Regions from separate parts of the Streptomyces sp. NPDC096323 genome, predicted to be linked through region 3. Evidence: riboswitches for the same ligand, from Rfam matches in the RefSeq annotation. Region 3 holds a riboswitch; each other region holds the start of a gene.

Region 1 (4,487 bases), on a different contig from region 3:
CCGAGATCCGGGCCGGTCCGATGGTGACGGCGACCGCGACGGACAGGGCGAGCAGCAGGAGCCCGCCGGTCCACAGGAGCCCGTCGCGGACACCCGGCCGGCCGGGGCGGGCGCCCGCGCCCGCGTCCTCGCGCGGTGCGACGGCCTGTTCGGTGTCCGTCACCGGGCGAGCCCGAAGCTGCGCAGAGCGGCGGCGACACGCTCCACGCCCTCGACGGTCCGGATGGTGGGGTTCATGGCCTGGCCGCTGAGCAGCACGTAGCGCTTGTGCCGGACGGCGTTCATGTTCTTCGTGACGGGGTCGGACTCCAGGAAGGCGATCTTCTTCGCGGCGCTCTCGGCGGTCTGCGACTTGCGGGTCAGATCGCCGATGACCAGCACGTCCGGGTCGCGGTCGGCGACGGTCTCCCAGCTGATCTGCGGCCATTCCTCGTGGGTGTCGGCGAAGGCGTTCTCCGCGCCGAGTTCCCGGGTGATGATGCCGGGCGCACCGCAGCAGCCGGCCAGGTACGGGGACTCGGAGTTGGCGAACCAGTACATGAGGGACGTTCCGGAGGCGTCGATGCCGTCCGTGGCCTCGCGTACGCGGGCGCGCAGCCCGGCGACGAGCTTCTCGCCACGCCCGGGAACGCCGAACACCCGGGCCAGGTCGCGCACTTCGGCGTAGACGCTGTCCATGGTCAGGGGGCCGCTGCGGACGCCGTCGCCGTCCTTGCTGTTGTCCTTGGCGGTGCAGTCGGCGGGCGAGACGTAGGTGGGGACACCGAGCTTCTCGAACTGCTCGCGCGGAGCGACCCCGCCCTTGGCGAGGGTCGACTCGAAGGAGGCGCTGACGAAGTCGGGTTCCTGGTCCAGGACCTTCTCCGACGAGGGGCGGTTGTCGGAGATCCTCGGCACGCCGGCGTTGGCCTTCTCCAGGCCTCCCAGCACCGGGTCGGTCCAGGTGGCCGTGGCGGCGAGCCGGTCGGCCAGGCCGAGCGAGAGCAGGATCTCGGTCGATCCCTGGTCGACCGGAACGGCGCGCTCCGGCGGCGCGTCCACGGTGACGGTCCGTCCGCAGTTCTTCAGGGTGACCGGATAGCCGTCGGTCCCCGGGGACTTGGCGGCGGTGCTGTCCTTGCCGCCGCCGCAGGCCGTCAGCAGGATCAGGGCAGCGGTGAGCAGGGCGGCGGAGCGGGCGGGGCCGGCTATGGGCGGCACGGAGTACCTCGGCGTCTCTGGGCCCATGCGCGGGGCCCGCTGTACGGAGTTCCGCCGCCCGGTGCCGGGCAGCGGGTGCCAGCAGGTCTTCGGACTCGGGTTCATGCGGACGGGACGCCTTCCCGGGAAACGTCGCTCTCCCAGTGGCCGTGGCCCCGCCCGTCCCCCTCACCGCTGCGCGTCAGTTCCGGATTCGCACCGGATTCCCTGACCCCTACGTGGAGTTCGACTGGCTCCGGCACGCTACCACGAGCCTCTGCGCAGCTCAGCGGCAGTGCGCCGGTGGTACGGGCGGTGGGCGGCCGGGCGTGTGGCGGCCGAGGCGTGTGGCGGCCGGGGCGGGGTCGCGCACCGCCCCGGCGCCGGAGCAACCGGTCGGCGTCTCGCCGGTCACCCCTTGCGGCGAACCGATTCGCCACCCTGGATGCGCGGCGGCCGCTCGCACCACCGTGAGAGCACGGAGGCGGTCCCCCAGAAGGCCAGCAGGACGATCCGGACGCCCAGCCGGCCGGCCGCGTCCGCCGCCCGGTGCCGGAACACGGCGGCTCCGCGCCGCGGTGTGCCGGTCATCGCGCGCCCCCGGAGGGTTCCCGGGCCGCGGTGGTGTGCCAGGAGGCACCCGGGTCGTCGTACGCGTCGGTGTAGTCGGCTCCGGCGATGGGCCAGTCCGCGAGCAGCTCCGGGGGCAGCGCGAAGGAGTCGGCCAGTTCCGGGAGGTGGCCGCTCACGGCGGCGACGAGCTGCTCGGTGGCATCGGTCAGCGCGTCGACCTGGCCGGCGGTCAGGTGGCCGGCGGCGAGCAGGTCCCCGCTGTTGCGCGCGACCCAGCGCAGGGCGAACAGCCGGGCCAGTTCGGCCAGCCGGTCGCGGGCCTCGCCGTCGGGCAGGGCGGCGAGCGCGTGGTCGTACGCGTGGGCTGCCTGCCGGTAGGCATGGGCCTCGACCCCCCGCAGGGCGGGCCCGGAAGCCGCGTTCCAGCGCTCCAGCGGGTCTCCGTGTGCCGCCCGCGCCATCCGCGCCGCCGCCCGGGCGAACCAGATGCCCTCCACCTGGTCCAGGAGCCCGCCGAGGAACCGCAGGTCGGCGAGGTCGCCGCTCGCGGGGCCGGGCGCCGGCTCCTCCTGCCGGGCCCGTGCCGCGTCGGCCATCAGTCCGGCGGCCGCCCGGGCGTGGATGGCCAGGTTGTCGCCCTCGGCGGTGATGGCACCCTCGATCCCGGTGACGAGTTCGGTCATCCCGTTGTTCTCCAGCAGCCCCTGGGCGCCGCACCGCTCCCGGCACTCGACGATGACGTCCCGGGCCTGCCAGGTGATCCATGCCTTGGCGATGTCGACCAGCCGCTCGGCCGTCTCCCGCTCCGCGGGCGGCCGCGCCGCGGCCTTCTCCCACCGGTCGAGTACGCGCCGGTGCAGCAGGCTCATCGCGAAGACGGTGGCCATGGCCTCGGCGAGCGGGCCGTGGTGGCTGCGGTGGGCGATGACCGGCACCGGCGGCGACGCGCGGCCCGCCGAGACGAAGCGGTGGCCTCCGTAGCGGACGGCGACGGCCAGCGTGACGCGCGCGGAGCCGGCCGCACTGGCGCTCATGCAGACCCGGCCCGTGACGACCCGTCCGATCGACGCCAGGAAGCGGCGCCTGCGGCCCTCCGTCTCGCTGCGGAACACCCCGTCGCCCCCGACCCGCCCCTGCGCGCCGCCCAGCAGCGCGCCACGGTCCACGAAGACCTGGTCGAAGGAGGTCAGGCAGTGGTCGACGGGACTGCCCATCCGTGCGGGAAGCCGCCGCACCCGGACGCCGGGCAGGGCCCGCGACGCGTCCGTGAGCGGCACCAGCAGCAGGAAGACGCCGCGGTCGGCGCCGCCGACGATCAGCCGTGCCGCGACGAGACCCGACTTGGGGCCGCCGGCCGGGCTGGTGTTGGGCATGAACTTCTGCGCGCCGGCGTGCGGGGTGTGCAGCACGAACCCGTCCCGGCCGGGGTCGTAGGTGGCGGTCGTCTCGATGGCGGCCGCGTCGTTGCCGTGCGCCACCTCCGTACAGAGGAAGGTGCCGATCCGCCGCAGCCGGAGGAAGTCCGACAGGTCACGGGGGCCGTCGGCGTCGTGGTCCAGGAGACTGCCGAGGAACAGGTTGTAGTGAACGCCCGCGACCGTGGCGAACGCCGGGTCCACCGGAGCGAGCCACTCGTGCAGGGCCGCCAGGGCGCGGGGGTCGGCGGCCGGGCGTGCGGCGCTGTCCAGCGCGTTGTTGAGCGTGCGCAGCCGTGCGTGGGCGAGGGCGAGGCGCTCGTCGGGGGTGGGGCCCGGCGGCGGCCAGAGCGGCCGGCGGAACGGCTCGGTGGCGACGAGGCGGCGCCAGAAGCCGTGTTCGCGGCGGGCGTCCGGGCCGAACAGCACGGTGCTGAGAAGGCCGGCGACTCGCCCGTTGACGGTTTCCGAGGGGTCGGTGCTGTCGAAAACGGTGTTCATAAAAGCGGGAACGACCGGGAAACGTCCAGGACACCGTTCCCAGCCAGTGTGCGTGAGTGACTCCTGGACCCACTGATGTTGTGCTGGGCGCATCGTCACCCGTATGCCGTAATCCGCCGCGCTGTACGGGCGGGCAGGACATCCCCTTGGTGCATGGAACAGCACCCCGCCCAGCGGGCCACACCGGACGAGCACGCCGAACTGGTAGCCCTGCGTGACCGGGTGGCGCGGCTGGAGGGCCGTGGCCCGGGCCGCTCCCGGCTGCGTCCGCGCTCGTTCTTCGCCGTGCTGTTGATCCTGGTGGCCGCCGTGCTCACGCCGCTGAGCCTCCTGTCGAGCTGGGCGAGCGAAGTGGCCGGGGACACGGACCGTTACGTGGGGATGATGAAGCCGCTGGCCTCCGACCCCGAAGTGCAGGCGGCGGTGACCCACCGCGTCACCGATGCCGTCATGGACCGTCTGGACATCGACGCCCTGCTGGCGGACGTCGCGCCCGCCGACCGGCCGGTGGTGGACAAGGCGCTGGGGAAGCTCGGCGGTCCGCTCACCACAGGGGTCACGGACTTCGTGCACGGGACCGTGGAGAAGTTCGTGAGCAGCGACGAGTTCGAGCGGGTGTGGACCAACCTCAACCGGTCGGCCCACACGTCCGTCGTGAAGGCCCTGACCGGAGAGGGCGGCGGCGCGGTGAAGATCGCCGGCGACACGGTGACGCTGGACCTCGCCCCGGTCATCGACCGGGTCAAGCAGCGGCTCGTCGACCGCGGTCTGACGGTGGCCGGGAAGATTCCCGAGATCCACACCGATTTCACCCTGTTG
Region 2 (4,487 bases), on a different contig from region 3:
TCGTACAGCGCACCGGGCAGCGACTTCAGCAGCCGGGCCGGATTGGCGAGGGAGTTCGCCGCGCCGACACAGATCAGCAGCGCGGCCAGCTTCGCCCCGTCGTACAGCGCGAACAGCAACTGCTCGGCTGTCACCCGGCCCCCGACGCGGACGCCCTTCGCCCACTCCGGCAGCGGCACCTCGGGCAGCGTGAACACGACATGCGTACCGGGAATCGGGGAGCCGAGGAAGACGGAGAAGAGCAGCCGCACGCCGATGACGAACAGCCCGATCTTGATGAACGCCCCGTAGGACCGGGCCCACGGCGCGTCCGTGCGGCGCGCGGCCACGACGTACCCCGCCACGCCGACCAGCAGCCCGAGCAGCAGCGGGTTGGTCGTCCGGGACGCGGCGGTGGCGAGCCCGAGCGCCCACAGCCACCAGGCCCCGGCGGGCAGCGCGTTGCTCCGGGAGGCGGCCGGGGCGCGCCAGGCACGGATCCGGTCCGCGGAAGCGTCCGTACGGCCGGGCGTCGCGGCGGTCATCCGCGGCGGCGGCGGGCCTGCGCGACGGCGGCGATGCCGAGGAGGAGGACGGCGGCGACCCCGACGAGGACACCGGCGGACGGCCCGCCCCCGTCCGAACCGTCCCCGCCTGCGGCGACGCCCGACGAAGTGGGCGCGGAGGCGTCGGCGGTCCTGCCGGCATCCGCGTCCCCGTTCCCCGCCACCTGTTCGCCGCAGCCGGAGGCCGGATAGCCGGAGATCGCGCAGAGCAGCGCGTCACTGCCGTAACGCAGCGGCTTGGCCACCGAGGCGAGGGCGTCCGCGCTGCTCGCGTCCTTGGGGACCCGCGCGCACGCGGTCCGCAGCGCGGGCGGCGTCGCCCCGTCCGGGGCGTCGGCGGCCGTACCGGGATCGATGACGAGCGCGACCCGCTTGGAGCCGTCCTCGGCAGGCGTGTGCGCGCAGATCCCCGCGAAGTCGGGGGAGCGGCGCGGCTTGGCCGCGTCCTGCGAGTCCGCGCTCACGGCGAACCGGAAGCCCTGCACCGAACCGTCCTCCGGCCGGACCAGGGACGGCCCCTGGGTGGCATACGCCCACCCGCTGCCGGAGCCCTCCCAGAACGACCAGTAGCGGTAGCCGGCAGCCTGGGCCGTGCCCGTACCGAGCACGGCCAGGACCGCGCCCAGGACCGCCAGCAGCACGGCGGCCCGCCCGGCGCGGCGCCTCACGGGCTGCCGGGCGGCCACGCCCTGGCGCGCACTCACAGCTGCTGGCTCTTGCGGCGGCCGCTGATCAGGAATCCGGCGCCGGCGCCGACCGCGAGGCCGATCCCGACGAACCACCAGACACCGCCGATGCCGTCCCCGTCGCCACTGTCCTTCTGCTCCTCCTCGGTGGCGCTCGCGGTCGGCTTCTTGTCGGTGGAGGGCGCGGGCCCGGTCGCGTTCAGCTGGGCGACGAGGTCGGCGCCGCCGAAGTCGTGGACGTCCGTGTCGGTGGAGTGGGCGGCCATGACGAGCTGCGCGTAGGCGGCGGGGCCGTTCTCCTTCGCCCAGGCCGCGGAGTTCTCCGCCAGCCACTTCACGGACGCGGCGGCCTTGTCCTTGTGACCGGACGCGGACAGGGCGACCACGGCGTCGGCGGTGTTGCCGAAGTCGGGCTGCGGGGTGCTGTCCTCGGCACCGGGCATCGGCGGCGAGTCGAGGTGGCCGGTCTTCGCGAGGGCCCCGGCGAGGTAGTAGGCGCCGTTCTGGGCGGCCTGCTCCGGCTTGAGCGCACTGCCCTCGGTGCAGGCGGGGTCCTTCACCGCGGCGTTGTTGCCGACGACGAGCCCCTTGCCGAGCGAGCCGAGCACGGCGGCCGCGGTGGCGTCGCCGTTGGCGACGAGCTTGCCGGCCTTGTCGGGCTGGTACGCGAACGCGCCGCCGTCCTTGCCGCCGCACGGGATGGCGAAGGTGAGCAGGGCGTCGTACGGCGTCCTGCCGGCGTCGTTCGTCACGTCCCCGAGCTTCTCGCCGGCCCGGGCGAGGGCGCCGATCACGATCGAGGTCGAGTTCGCGTCACTCGGGCCGCCGGCGGTGTAACCCCAGCCGCCGTCCTTGTTCTGTACGGACTTCAGCCACGCGACGCCGTTGCGCACGAGTTCCTCGTGCCCCCGGACCTCGTGCAGCGCCTGCACCGCGGCCGCCGTCGCATTGGTGTCGATCATGGTCTTGGCGTCACAGGGCACGGAGGGGTCCGGCCGGTACGCGGGGAACGCCCCGCTGTCGCACTGCTGCCCGATCAGCCAGTCGACGGCCTTGGCGGCGGGCGAGACGCCCACGGCCCGCTGCGAGACGAAGGCCAGCGACTGCCGCCACACCCCGTCGTACGTGGGGTCCTTCGTGCCGTAAAGGCCCGAGGGCAGGGCCACGGACGGCGAGGGGGAGGGGGACGGCGCGGCAACCGCGGCCGGGGTCGCGGCCGCACAGAGCACGGTGGCGGTGGCGGCGAGCGCGGCTGCGCTGCGGCGTACGGTCATGGCGGGCGGTGCCTCTCCTGGAGGAACCGGGCACAGGCACACACAGGCACCAGGCTCCGGCTCCGTATACCTCGACGGTTGCCGGCCACCGGGGATCCCGACGGCGCGAGCCGGTCACGCCACGCACAGGGCATTCCGGCTTCCGCCCGGTGAGGGCGGTCACGGCTGCGGGTCAGCGCCGGATTTCCACCGGCTTCCCCCTGAACGGGCATGATGACGACGCGTTCACTCTACCGGGCGCGTTCCGGGGCTCTCATTCGGCTCGGACCGCGTCAGCGCGAGGCCCCCGGTGCTGCGGCCCGGGGCGCCGAGCAGGGCGCCGGCGCCGGCGTCCGCTCGGGGAACGGGACGATCGCCGGCTCGGGGTCCTGGCCGAGGAAGAGGCGGCGTACGACGCGTTCCGCGGCGTGGCCGTCGTCGTACGGGCAGAAGCGCTCCCGGAAGGCGCTCCGCAGCGCCGTGGCCTCGGGGCCGCACCAGCGGCCGCTGCGGAAGATGTCGATGAGCTCGTCCTCCGTCGTCGCGACCGCCCCGGGGGTGTCGCCCGGCCGGCCGGAGAGGAGGTCGAACGTGACGCCGCGGACCTGGTTGTAGACCTTCCGGTCGGCCGCGTCGATGACGATGGGGCGGTCCAGGTTGGCGTAGTCGAAGGTGAGCGACGAGTAGTCCGAGATGAGCGCGTCCGCCGCCAGGCAGAGGTCCTCGACCGACGGGTGGCCGGACACGTCGATGATGCCGCTCCGCCCCGCGAGGTCGCTCAGCCGCGTGGTCCGCCCGTCGAGGGGGTGGGGCCGGACCAGCAGGACGAAGTCGTCGCCCAGGGCCTCGGCCACGCGGGCCACGTCGAAGGTGGGCGTCCAGTCCTTCCGGTAGTCGCGGTAGGTCGGCGCGTACAGCAGGGCGGTCCTGCCCTCGGGGATGCCGAGCCGCTCCCGGATGGCCGCGACGTCGTCCGCACCGGCGGTGTAGAAGCGGTCGTTGCGGGGGTAGCCCACGTCGAGGGACTCGAACCTGCCCGGGTACACGCGCGCCCACTGCTCCGTGGAGTGCTGGTTGGAGGAGAGGCTGAGGTCCCAGCGGCTCACCTGCTCCAGCAGGCGGTCGAAGCTCATGGTCCGGGCGGCGGGGTACGCCTTCAGGTCAATGCCCATGCGCTTGAGCGGGGTGCCGTGGTGCGTCTGCAGGTGGACCTGGCCCGGGCGCTTGCCGATGCCGTCCGGGAAGCCGTCGTTGCTCACGAAGTACGTGGCGCGCGCCGTGACCTCCCCATGGCGGCGCGAGCCGGGCACCACGTGGTCGACGCCTGCGGGCACCTGTCCGGCGAGCTCCTGGCGCACCACCCAGACGCCGTGCACGTGCGGTGCCAGCTCCTTGGCCTTCTCGTAGACGGCGGCCGGATTGCAGGACGGCAGCGAGTCCTCGTACGAGGTGTACACGGCGAGGTTCGGATCCAGGGCACGCCGGCGCTGGAGGGCGTGCAGATTGGCGGCCGCGTGCTTGCCGACCCTGCTGGTGGCTCCGAGGACCCTCGTCGGCGCCTTCCGCTTGACCCGGGCGGCGAACTCGGTCGTCCGATAGGCACGGAAGGACCGCTTGGCCAGGGCGCGCATGTGCACCCCGAGCGATCCGCCGGGCAGCGTGTAGCCGGCCGGGAGGTGCGCGGCGTAGAAGTCCGCGGTGCGGCCGAAGAACTCCTTGCGATCGGCGGGCCTGACCCGCTCGGGGCGCTTGAGCGTGAACAGCATGTGCTGCACGGCACGCTCGAACATCAGGGACCGGGACCAGGCCAGTTCGGGGCGTCCGTCGAGGAAGGTGAACAGGCCCTCGTACTGCGGGAAGATGTCGAAGTGCTTGCGGCCCGGCGTCTTCGTGATCGCACCGTGGCGGCGCTGGCGGTATTCGACGCCCACCCTGTTCAGGCAGCCGATGCGCTCGGCCGCGACCATCGCCATCTGGCTGACCGGCGCGTCCTCGTACAGTCC
Region 3 (4,487 bases):
CAAGGGCACGGCGGACGAGGGAGCCGGCACCGAGGATTCCGAAGCGCAAGACTCCGACGTCAAGGATTCCGACGTCCAGGATCCGGGTACGGGGGATGCCGACTCGGGCGACGCCGGTTCAGACGACGACGGTGCCGGGGATTCGGGCGTCGAAGGCGCCGAGGACGACGAGGACCTCAAGGGCACTGAGGGTGCCCGGGTCTCCGGCAGCCGGGACGCAGGCAACCACGGCCCCGGCGCGGCCATCCGCTCGGCGGTCGTGGCCGCCACCGGGGAGACGGGCGAGTCGGGATACCCGCGCTACGAAGGCGACGGGATGGTCGCGGACATCGACCCGGCCACGCACACCGTCGAGGCGCTGCTCATCGACGGATCGGAGCTCGACTACGGACTCACGGTCCGCATCTCGGAGCGGAACGTGGACGGCTGACACCGCCCGCCGGCACAACAGCCGTCAGGGCCCGGCCGTCAACGGCCGGGCCCTGGGCACACGCCAGGCGGCGTCGCCTACTTCTGTTCGTTCTGCTGCTCCGCGACCGACTTGCGGACCTCGTCCATGTCCAGCTTCCTGGCCTGGCCGATCACGTCCTCCAGGGCCGCCTCGGGCAGCGCGCCCGGCTGCGAGAAGACCGCCACATTGTCGCGGACGATCATCAGCGTCGGGATGGACCGGATCTCGAAGGCCGCCGCCAGTTCCTGCTGCGCCTCCGTGTCGACCTTGGCGAAGACCAGGTCCGCGTGACGCTCGGACGCCGCGTCGTAGACGGGCGCGAACTGCCGGCACGGGCCGCACCAGGAAGCCCAGAAGTCGATCAGGACGAATTCGTTCTCGCTGACGACCTGATCGAAGTTTTCCTTGGTGAGCTCTACGGTGCTCATGCTCTGCTACCTCTTCCTGTGCCCGTATCCACGTGTCCGGGACAACGGTGCCTGTGCTTGCGCTATTCCGCCTGCCCATGTGGCCGCGGCCCACACCCATGACCAGAATGGGCCCATGACACATGCTGTGGAGTCCGTCCCTTACGACGTTGTGGTCATCGGCGCTGGTCCGGTGGGTGAGAACGTGGCCGACCGCGCCCGCGCCGCCGGCCTGAGCACCGCCATCGTGGAGTCGGAGCTCATCGGCGGCGAGTGCTCGTACTGGGCCTGCATGCCGAGCAAGGCCCTGCTGCGCCCGGTCGTCGCCCGGGCCGACGCCCGCCGCGTCCCTGGCCTCGCCGCCGCGGTCCAGGGCCCGCTCGACACCGCCGCCGTGCTCGCGCACCGCGATACGTACGCCTCGCACTGGAAGGACGACGGCCAGGTCGCCTGGCTGGAGGGGATCGGAGCCGACATCTTCCGCGGCAAGGGCCGGCTGACGGGCCCGAAGGCCGTCACCGTCACCGCGCCCGACGGTACGGAACACCGGCTCACGGCCCGCCATGCGGTGGCCGTGTGCACGGGCAGCCGGGCCGTCGTCCCCGATCTGCCGGGCATCGACGGCGCGCGGCCCTGGACCAGCCGCGAGGCGACGAGCGCCAAGGAGGTGCCCGGACGTCTCGTCGTGGTCGGCGGGGGAGTGGTCGGCGTGGAGATGGCCACGGTGTGGGGCGCCCTGGGCGCCCAGATCACCATGCTGGTCCGCGGCAAGGGGCTGCTGCCCCGCATGGAGCCCTTCGCCGGTGAGCTGGTCGCCGAAGCGCTGACCGAGGCGGGAGCCGACATCCGTACGGGTGTCTCGGCCACCTCCGTCGAGCGCCCCGCGCCGGGCGGACCGGTCACCGTCGGACTCGACAACGGCGAACGGATCGAGGCCGACGAGATCCTCTTCGCCACCGGCCGCGCCCCGCGCACCGACGACCTGGGCCTGGAGACGGTCGGCCTGAAGCCCGGGTCCTGGCTCACCGTCGACGACAGCTGCCAGGTCGAGGGCGTCCCGTGGCTCTACGCGGTCGGTGATGTGAACCACCGGGCGCTCCTGACGCACCAGGGCAAATACCAGGCCCGCATCGCGGGCGCGGCGATCGCCGCACGTGCCCTAGGCGTGCCGCTGCTGGAAACGGACCGCTGGGGCGCCCACGCGGCCACCGCCGACCACGCGGCCGTCCCGCAGGTCGTCTTCACCGACCCGGAGGCGGCCTCGGTCGGCCTCACCCTCGCCGAGGCGGAACAGGCCGGCCACCGGGTCAGGGCCGTCGACCACGACCTCGCCGCCGTCGCCGGCTCCGGCCTGTACGCGGACGGCTACCGGGGCCGGGCCCGCATGATCGTCGACCTGGACCGGGAGATCCTGCTGGGGGTCACGTTCGTCGGCCCCGGCATCGGCGAGCTCCTGCATTCGGCGACGATCGCGGTCGCCGGCGAGGTCCCCCTCGACCGCCTGTGGCACGCGGTTCCCGCGTACCCGACGATCAGCGAGATCTGGCTGCGGCTGTTGGAGACGTACCGGGGGAATTAGGCTCTGACCGGCCGGACAGGCCCTGGGCTTTCCCGCTCGGCTCAACGCCCCGGCCCGGGCGCGAGCGGACGCCCGCAGCGCAGGTTCCACCGCCCCGCCCGGCCGCTGAGGTCCGTCAGCGCCAGCGGGGCGACGTCGATCCGCCAGAACGCCTGCGGCGGAAGCTCCAGGGCGCGGACGACCGCTGCCCTGACCACCGCAGGCTCCACCACCGCCAGCACCCGCCGGGGACTGTCGCCGTCCAGGTCCAGGGAGTCGAGCCACGCCCCCACCCGGGCGCATAGATCCAGCAGGGACTCGCCGCCGTGCGGGGCTGCGGCGGGATCCGCGAGCCAGGCGGCCACATCTTCCGGTTCGCTCGCGCTCACCTCGTCCAGCCGTGCACCGGACCAGCGGCCCAACTCCCAGTCGTGCGTGGCGGGTTCGACAACGGAACGCACGCCCAGGGCGTCGGCGGTCCGGGTGCAGCGGCGGGACGGGCCATGCACCGTCCGGTCCGCGGCGGGCAACGTGCCCGCGGCGGCACGGGCACGCCGGAGCCCGGAGTCGTCCAGGGGCGCGTCACCCGCGAACCGGGCCTCGCGCAGCGCGGCGTTCATCGCCGGTGAGACCAACATCACCCGTACCGCCATACCCGTTCTCCACTCCCTGAACTGTGGCCACTTGGCCAAGCACACCACGGCATCCGGGGGCCATCGAACCGCCCCCGGGCACCATGGCGGCTCTCGCGCCCAGGCGGTATGGTCGCGACGACATGACGAAGGTGTGACGGAAGCCCGGTGAGAATCCGGCACGGTCGCGCCACTGTGAACCCGTACCTGTGCGGGAAGTCAGACCCAGCACCTTCGTCTCAGGCACCACGATCGGGACGCGTGTTCCCTCAGGAGGTTCTGCCATGGCACAGACTGCTGCCCCCGCTGCCGTCACACCCGCCATCACCCCCATCTCGCTGAAGTCCCTTGCCCCTTGGGCGGTCTTCTTCGGCGTCCTCATGCTGATCCTGCTGTACTTCGTCGGCGCCGAGCAGGGCGCCACCGCGCTCATTTCGGGCGAAGGCGTGCACGAGTGGGTCCACGACGGCCGCCACCTCCTCGGTTTCCCCTGCCACTGATCCATCCGGCTCGTCCAGGGGAATCCCTCATGAACTCCATATCCGTCAGAGCCCTGCTGGTCCGCGGCATGCTGGCCGGCCTCGTCGCGGGCGCGTTCGCGCTGCTGGTCGCCTACTTCCTCGGCGAGTCCCGGGTCGACGCGGCCATCGCCCTCGAAGAGACGCACAGTCATGACCACGGCGGCGGCGAGGAACTCGTCAGTCGCACCCTGCAGTCCACGGGCGGCCTCGCCACCGGGGTACTCGTCTTCGGCGTCGCCGTCGGCGGCATCGCCGCACTCGTCTTCTGCTACGCCCTCGGCCGGATCGGCCGCTTCGGCCCCAGGGCCACGGCCGCGCTGATCGCGGGAGCGGCCCTGCTGACCGTGTACATCGTGCCGTTCCTGAAGTACCCGCCGAATCCGCCCGCGGTCGGCAACCCGGACACCATCGGGCGGCGCACCGCACTGTTCTTCCTGATGGTCGCGCTCAGCGTCCTGCTGGCCGTGGCCGCCGTCATCCTCGGCAGGCGGCTGGCTCCACGTCTGGGCAACTGGAACGCCACGATCGCCGCGGCCGCCGGCTATGTGCTCGTGACCGGCCTCGCCTACGCCTTCCTGCCCTCGTTCAACGAGGTCGGGCACGACTTCCCGGCCACACTGCTCTGGCAGTTCAGGCTGGCCACGCTCGCGGTGCAGATCACGCTGTGGACCACCTTCGGGCTGGTCTTCGGCTACCTCACCGAACGGCTGCTGGCGCCGAAGCCGGATGCGGTGACGGCCAAGGACGGCAAGACGAACCGGCCGGCCACTGTCGCGGGCTGAGTCCGGGAGCAACCAGACGACCCGCGACGGCGGGACGTAGGCGGCAGAGGCGTGCATACGGCGCCGGCGCCACGCGCAGAGCCCGCCGGGGGAGATCCCGGCGGGCTCCGCCGCGTAAGGAAGCCGGCTCACTCCT

The links. A riboswitch is a leader RNA that binds a small molecule or an ion and turns the genes downstream of it on or off. The one in region 3 is predicted to bind cobalamin.
Region 1: it holds a riboswitch for cobalamin, as region 3 does, so the genes downstream of both, ABTX18_RS23000 (ABC transporter substrate-binding protein) here and ABTX18_RS01720 (CbtB domain-containing protein) in region 3, are expected to answer to the same signal.
Region 2: it holds a riboswitch for cobalamin, as region 3 does, so the genes downstream of both, ABTX18_RS06745 (SCO2321 family membrane protein) here and ABTX18_RS01720 (CbtB domain-containing protein) in region 3, are expected to answer to the same signal.

Annotation. Positions count from the first base shown of each region.
Region 1 covers NZ_JBEOSI010000008.1:163,635-168,121, forward strand. The annotation lists gene ABTX18_RS22995 (FecCD family ABC transporter permease) at 1-163, opposite strand, end outside; gene ABTX18_RS23000 (ABC transporter substrate-binding protein) at 160-1,200, opposite strand; cobalamin riboswitch at 1,264-1,449, opposite strand; gene ABTX18_RS23005 (hypothetical protein) at 1,591-1,770, opposite strand; gene ABTX18_RS23010 (acyl-CoA dehydrogenase family protein) at 1,767-3,668, opposite strand; gene ABTX18_RS23015 (hypothetical protein) at 3,822-4,487, shown strand, end outside.
Region 2 covers NZ_JBEOSI010000002.1:613,000-617,486, forward strand. The annotation lists gene ABTX18_RS06735 (energy-coupling factor transporter transmembrane component T) at 1-524, opposite strand, end outside; gene ABTX18_RS06740 (SCO2322 family protein) at 521-1,249, opposite strand; gene ABTX18_RS06745 (SCO2321 family membrane protein) at 1,246-2,505, opposite strand; cobalamin riboswitch at 2,614-2,762, opposite strand; gene ABTX18_RS06750 (bifunctional glycosyltransferase/CDP-glycerol:glycerophosphate glycerophosphotransferase) at 2,778-4,487, opposite strand, start outside.
Region 3 covers NZ_JBEOSI010000001.1:394,659-399,145, reverse strand. The annotation lists gene ABTX18_RS01740 (hypothetical protein) at 1-430, shown strand, start outside; gene trxA (thioredoxin) at 508-879, opposite strand; gene ABTX18_RS01730 (dihydrolipoyl dehydrogenase family protein) at 995-2,437, shown strand; gene ABTX18_RS01725 (histidine phosphatase family protein) at 2,479-3,069, opposite strand; adenosylcobalamin (AdoCbl) riboswitch at 3,194-3,287, shown strand; gene ABTX18_RS01720 (CbtB domain-containing protein) at 3,333-3,548, shown strand; gene ABTX18_RS01715 (CbtA family protein) at 3,578-4,351, shown strand; gene ABTX18_RS01710 (GNAT family N-acetyltransferase) at 4,480-4,487, opposite strand, start outside.